DNA from 2 places in the Microbulbifer sp. S227A genome. Region 1 is predicted to be linked to the other one. Evidence: riboswitches for the same ligand, from Rfam matches in the RefSeq annotation. Region 1 holds a riboswitch; the other holds the start of a gene.
What was found. Region 1 has a riboswitch for thiamine pyrophosphate ahead of thiD (bifunctional hydroxymethylpyrimidine kinase/phosphomethylpyrimidine kinase). Riboswitches for the same ligand answer to the same signal wherever they lie in the genome.
Positions count from the first base shown of each region.

Region 2: it holds a riboswitch for thiamine pyrophosphate, as region 1 does, so the genes downstream of both, thiB (thiamine ABC transporter substrate binding subunit) here and thiD (bifunctional hydroxymethylpyrimidine kinase/phosphomethylpyrimidine kinase) in region 1, are expected to answer to the same signal.

Region 1 covers NZ_JBNAFZ010000006.1:178,254-181,657, forward strand. Annotated here, with positions in the region: gene thiS (sulfur carrier protein ThiS) at 1-153, opposite strand, end outside; gene ACP15R_RS15700 (FAD-dependent oxidoreductase) at 137-1,132, opposite strand; gene thiD (bifunctional hydroxymethylpyrimidine kinase/phosphomethylpyrimidine kinase) at 1,129-1,938, opposite strand; TPP riboswitch at 1,992-2,091, opposite strand; gene ACP15R_RS15710 (YtoQ family protein) at 2,287-2,736, shown strand; gene mscL (large conductance mechanosensitive channel protein MscL) at 2,886-3,317, shown strand.
Region 2 covers NZ_JBNAFZ010000010.1:20,220-23,623, forward strand. Annotated here, with positions in the region: gene ACP15R_RS20605 (thiamine/thiamine pyrophosphate ABC transporter permease ThiP) at 1-1,224, opposite strand, end outside; gene thiB (thiamine ABC transporter substrate binding subunit) at 1,200-2,177, opposite strand; TPP riboswitch at 2,211-2,310, opposite strand; gene aroC (chorismate synthase) at 2,479-3,404, shown strand, end outside.

The DNA of each region.
Region 1 (3,404 bases):
TGCCAGTATATGCCCGGCCCGCAACCCGGCGGGTACGAAGGTACCATTCACCGCGGTGGCAACCTTGGCTCCGCCGAACCCTTCCGCTTCGAGCAGGTCGGCCAGGGTGTCACCCCGCGTTTCGACCGGTTCGCCATTAAGCTGCAATTTCATCCATCACCTCGGGGGTTGTGTTGTCAAAGATCAGTTCCGCCACCATCCGCGCCAACGCCGGGGCCAGCAGGAAGCCGTGGCGATACAGCCCGTTGGCCCGGATCAGGTTGCCGTCGCGGCGGATGCGCGGCAGGTTGTCGGGAAAGGCCGGGCGGCTGTCGACGCCGATTTCTATCACCTCGGCCTCGCCAAACGCCGGGTTCAGGGCATAAGCCGCGCTCAGCAGTTCGAGCATCGCGCGCGCGGTGACATGTCGGCCGGCGCTGCCCTCGATCATGGTGGCACCCAGCATGAAGATGCCGTCGCCACGCGGCACGATATAGAGCGGCACGCGCGGGTGCAGCATGCGGATCGGCCGGCGCAATTCGATGTCCGGGCAGGACAACACCAGCATTTCGCCCTTGACCCCGCGCAGATCGCGCAGGGCATCGCGGGCCTGAAAGCCACGGCAGTCGATGGTCAGCCCGCGCCCGGCATGGGCCTCGGGATCGGCGTCTTCCTGCACGAAGGTGACGCCATCGGAGGCAAGGCCGTCCCGCAGGCGGGCAAGCGCGGTGCGCGGAGCCAGATGCGCTTCGGTTTCAAAGAACAACCCGGTCGCAAAGCGGTTGCCAAGGTCGGGTTCAAGAGTCTCGATCTCGGGGGCCGTGACCTTGCGATACCCGCTGGTGCGGCGTGCAAACCGCACAAGATCCGATTTGTCGCGGCTTGGCGACACCACGAGCGAACCGTTGCGCGAAACGGCACCGGTCTTGGCTGCCCACCAATCCGCGGCTTCGGCCCCAAGGCGCACTACCGGTTCCTCGGCGCTTTCGCCCTCGCAGAACGGGGCCAGCATGCCGCCGGCCCACCACGAACAGGCATGCGGGCCGGGCTGCGCGTGCCGGTCGACCAACGTGACATCGGCCCCCCGGTCGCGCAGGGCGCGCGCAACGCACAGGCCCGCAACGCCGGCCCCTATGATGGTGATCCGGGTCATGACCACTGCGCGTGAAAATGGTGAACCGGGCCATGTCCATTGCCGATATGCAGGTCGTCCGCCGCGCGGATCGCGGATTGCAGATACCCATGCGCCGTTTTCACGGCTCCGGCGAGATCGGCCCCCCGCGCCAGATGCGCCGCAATGGCCGCCGAATAGGTACAGCCGGTGCCGTGGGTGTTGCGGGTATGCACCCGCGTGGCCTCGCAGGTCGCAATCACGCCGGTCGCGTCAATCAGCAGGTCGGTACAGGTTTCGCCGGTGGCATGGCCGGCCTTCATCAAAACGCTGGCCGGCCCCATCGCCACCAGCCGCCGCCCCTGTTCGGCCATTTCGTCGGTCGATTGGGCTTCGGGTTCCCCGAGCAGCCGCGCGGCCTCGGGCAGGTTCGGGGTCAGCACGGTGGCACGGGGCAGGATATGGCGGATCATCGCATCAATCGCCGCGTCCTGCAAAAGCGCATCGCCGGATTTTGCGATCATCACCGGATCGACAACGACAGGGCCGCGATAGGTGCCAAGGCATTGTGCCGTGGCTTCGATGACCGCCGGGGAAAACAGCATTCCGATCTTGATCGCGTCAACCTCGAGATCCGACAGTACCGCCTCGATCTGCGCGGCAACGATCGCCGCCGGGATTTCGTGCACGGCGGTCACGGCGGTCGTGTTCTGCGCCGTCACCGCGGTGATAACGCTGGCCCCATAGGCACCATTTGCGGACATCGCCTTGAGGTCGGCCTGCACGCCGGCACCGCCGCCGCTGTCAGAGCCTGCAATCGTCAGGGCAATCGGGGTCTTGGCGGTCAACGGCACGTCTCCGGTTTGCCGGGGTGCCAACGAGGAAGGGAGTTCATGCGCGGTTGCGCGATCTACCCGTTCCCTACGCCGGAATTGCCCGGATCAGGTTCGACGGGTCGGTGCACGCACCTCTCAGCCCCAAGGGCCCCCCGACGGATGATAGTTTGGCCGCATGCCCCGCCGGGGCCAGGGCGACCTATGACGCCGCGTCAATAGGCCAGCTTTAACCAATTCGCAATGCCCAATCCCCGCGGTGCGGCATCATGGCGGCCCGTCAGATGGCGGTGCGGCGTGCCCGGTTGCCGCCCGTGCAGAGCTGCGATAGGTCTGTGCCGAAGGCAGCAGGAGGCGACAATCATGAGTTTGAACATATATCTATCCGGCGAAATTCACACGGATTGGCGCGAGCAGATCATCGAGGGGTCGCAGGGGCTGGATGTGAGTTTCAACAGCCCGGTCACCGACCATGATGCCAGCGACGATTGCGGGGTCGCGATCCTGGGGGCCGAGCCGAACAAGTATTGGCATGACCACAAGGGCGCGATGGTCAACGCGATTCGCACCCGCAAGGGGCTGGAGGATGCCGATGTCGTGGTGGTCCGCTTTGGCGACAAGTACAAGCAATGGAACGCCGCCTTTGACGCGGGCTATGCCGCGGCGCTTGGAAAATCGCTGATCGTGCTGAACCCGCCCGAGCATCAGCACGCGCTCAAAGAGGTACACGCGGCGGCGCTTGCCGTGGCCGAGGAACCGCGCCAGGTGGTCGATGTGCTGCGGTATGTGCTGACCGGAAAACTGCCGGGCTGACCGTAACAAGGCCCTGAAACTGTCTCCCCTTCGGGCGCTTGAGGGGGAGAAGAGGCCGTGCTTTCCCCCTGACCGCAGCGGGTGTTGCCGGATAGGACTCATATCCATCGCAGGGATGTGATTTCAATTCGAGCTTCATTCTAGGGGAAATGATTGTGATCCAGGAATTCAAGGACTTCATCGCCAAGGGCAATGTCATGGACATGGCGGTTGGTATCATTATCGGTGCGGCCTTTACCGCCATCGTCGGCTCGTTGGTTGCCGACCTGATCAATCCGATCATCAGCCTGTTCCTGGGCGGTATCGATTTCGCGGGGCAATATGTCTTGCTCGGCGAGGGCAGTTTCGCCTCGATCGCCGAAGCCGAAGAGGCCGGTGCCGCCGTCTTTGCCTGGGGCCGTTTTGTCATGGCGGTGATCAATTTTCTTATCATCGCCTTTGTCGTTTTCCTTCTGGTCAAGGCCGTCAACCGTGCCAAATCGATGGCCGAAAAGCCCAAGGAAGAGGCACCCGAAGAACCCGCTGGTCCAAGCGAGATCGATCTGCTGATTGAAATTCGCGACTCTCTCAAAAAGCAATAAAAATACCACTCACGCGAATGGAAAGGGCTTGCCTCTGGCAGGCCCTTTTTCTTTAACCGGGGCAGGAGTTAACAAAACAACAAAAGG
Region 2 (3,404 bases), on a different contig from region 1:
CACAAGGATGCGCAGGGCAAAGGGCAGCGCCATCACCCCGTTGACCAGGGCCGTCACCGGCAGCGACAACAGGGACGGATCGACAAACGGATAAACCACCACGAAAAACCCGGTGCCGATCACCAATGGCGACGCGGCCAGCCCGAGCAGCCCGGAAAACTCGACAAAGGCCCCCCGCCCAAGCGCCACCGTCACCGCCATGGGCAGCGCCAGCGCCAGCGTCACCAGCGTGCTGATCGCCGCCACCAAGACCGAGTTCAGGGTGGCGGCAAACACGCTGGCAGGCAGGCCGAACAACCCGGCCAGCCCCGACAGGACGATGGCGGCCAGCGGCATCAACAGGAACCCGGCGGCAAACAGGATGATCGCGCCATCCCCGATGCGGGCGAGCACGCCCTGCGCGTCCCAGCGTTGCACCGGCCGGTCCAGCCCGCCACCAAACCCGTCGCCCCGAGAGCTTCGCAACGCAACCATCGCGGCAATACCGGTCAACAGGATCTGAATGCAGGACAGCAGCGCCGCCCGTCCGAGATCGAAATCGAACCGGAACGCCTGGTAGATGGCAAGCTCGATCGTCGTGGCCCCTGGCCCGCCGCCCAGTGTCAGGGCCACGGCAAAGCTGGTCAAGCAGATCGCGAACACCACGGCGAGAACACTGGGCGCGATCTGCCGCAGCATCGGTCGTTCCAGCAGCCGCCACATGGCACGCGGCCCGGCCCCCAGCTGCGCGGCCAGGCGAAACCGTTCCGCCGGGATTTCCTGCCAGCCTTGCAGGATCAGCCGCGTCGCCAAGGGCAGGTTGAAAAACACATGCGCCAGCACCACCCCGTGCAGCCCATAGATCTGCAACGGCGGCAAGCCGGCCCAGCCAAGCAGGATGCTGATCCAGCCATTGCGCCCGAACACCGCCAGCAGGCCCAGCACCGCGACGATCACCGGCAGGATGAAGGGTGCGCCCAACAGCGCGATCAACACCCGCCGCCCCGCAAACCGCCGTCGGGCAAGCGCCCGCGCCACCGGGATGGCAAGCGCAACGCTGCACCCGGCCGATAGCGCGGCCTGCAATATCGTAAACCGCACGGCGGCCCAATCCGATGGTCCCATGCCACGCCCGGCCTCGGCACGCAGGGCCACCGCGATCAACGCCCCCAGGATCAGCGCCGCGACAATCGCCGCCGCGCCAAGCCCGCCGCGATGCCCTATTGGCTGAGCGCGCCCAGCCATTCCGCCAATGCTTCATCCCGCAGCGCCGCCGCGTCCTGCGCGGGCACGATCAGCGCCTTGCCCGGCTGCGCCAGCGTCTCGAACCCCTGCGGCAGCCCCTCTGCCGGCATCACCGACGGGTACATCCAGTTGGTGGTCGGTATCACCGACTGAAAGGCGTCCGTCACCATGAATTGCAGAAACGCCTCGGCCAGGTCCGGCTGGTCCGAATTGGCCAGCTTGGCGGCCACTTCGATCTGCATGTAATGGCCTTCTTCGAATACGGCTGCGGCCTTGCCGGCATCCTCTTCCGCGATCAGATGATAGGCCGGCGAGGTGGTATAGGACAGCACCATGTCCGCTTCACCGTCCAGGAACAGCCCATAGGCCTCGCTCCACCCCTTGGTCACCGTCACGATATTGTCCGCCAGCCCCTGCCAGATTGCCGGGGCCTCGTCGCCATAGGCGGCCTTGACCCACATCAGCAGACCCAGCCCCGGCGTCGATGATCGCGGGTCCTGGATGACGATCCGGGCTTCACTCTCTCCGAGCGCGCGGAAATCCGACGGGGCGGCGGCATCCGCCTGGTGCACAAAGGCAAAATATCCCCAGTCATAGGGTACAAATACCGGATCGGCCCATGGCACGGGCAGCGCATATTCCGCGCTCACCGCATGTTCCGCGAACAACCCGGTTTCCGCCGCCGCCGCGGTGAGGTTGGTGTCCAGCCCCAGAACCACATCCGCGTCGCTGCGCGCCCCTTCCAGCTTCAGACGCGCCAGCAGCGCCGCACCATCTCCAGCCCCCACCAGCTTCAGATCACACCCGCAGGTCTCTTCAAATGCCGCCTCGATGGCCGGGCCTGGGCCCCATTCCGAAACGAAACTGTCATAGGTGTACACGGTCAGTTCCGGTGTCCCGGCGCTCGCCGCCGTGGCACAGCAAACTCCCGCAGCGATCGCGAGATACTTCATGGCATCCTCCCTTTGCGGCGATGGGCAGGGTTGGAAGGATGTCCAGACCTTTCCTACGCCGGTACGAGCCGGTTCAGGTTCAACGGGTCCGCGTCGCGCGTCTCAGCCGTCCAGGGCACCCCGAGGTGTCCGGAACCCTAGTTCGCGCCCCGGCGAATGACAAGCACACAGCCGCTTCATCTTTGTCGAAATACTCCGGGGGAGCCGCCCGCAGGGCGGCGGGGGCAGCGCCCCCTTGCCAGACAACCGCTTGCGACGCCCCCTTCCCCCGGCTAAAGCACGAGCCAAAAGGAGCCCGCCCATGTCGATCAACAGCTTTGGCCACCTGTTCCGCGTCACCACCTGGGGCGAAAGCCACGGCCCCGCGCTCGGGGCGACTGTTGACGGTTGCCCGCCGGGCGTGCCGATCGACGAAACGATGATCCAGCATTGGCTCGACCGTCGCAAACCGGGACAGAACAAATACACCACCCAGCGGCGCGAACCGGACCAGGTGCGCATCCTCTCCGGCGTGTTCGAGGGTCAGACCACCGGCACTCCGGTGCAGCTGATGATCGAGAACACCGACCAGCGCAGCAAGGATTATGGCGACATCAAGGACAAGTTCCGCCCGGGCCATGCCGACATCACCTATTGGCAGAAATACGGCATCCGCGACTATCGTGGCGGCGGGCGCTCTTCGGCGCGCGAAACCGCGTCGCGAGTTGCGGCGGGGGGCCTTGCCCGCGAGGCGATCCGGGCGCTGGTGCCGGATGTCCAGATCACCGGCTACATGGTGCAGATGGGCGAACACGCCATCGACCGCGCACGGTTTGACTGGTCCCAGATCGAGTCGAATCCGTTCTGGACCCCCGACGCACAGGCGGCCGAGACCTGGGCCGCCTATCTCGATGACCTGCGCAAATCCGGCAATTCGGTCGGCGCGATCATCGAGATTGTCGCCCGGGGCGTGCCCGCGGGGCTGGGGGCGCCGGTCTATGGCAAGCTCGATACCGACCTGGCCGCCGCGATGATGAGCATCAACGCGGTCAAGGGCGTCGAGATCGGCGAGGGCATGTCGGCGGCGATGCTGACCGGCGAGGCCAATGCCGACGAGATCTTCATGGGCCAGGGTGGCCCGAGATACAGCTCGAACCACGCCGGCGGCATTCTCGGCGGCATCAGCACCGGGCAGGACATCGTCGTGCGTTTTGCCGTCAAGCCCACCAGTTCGATCCTGACCACGCG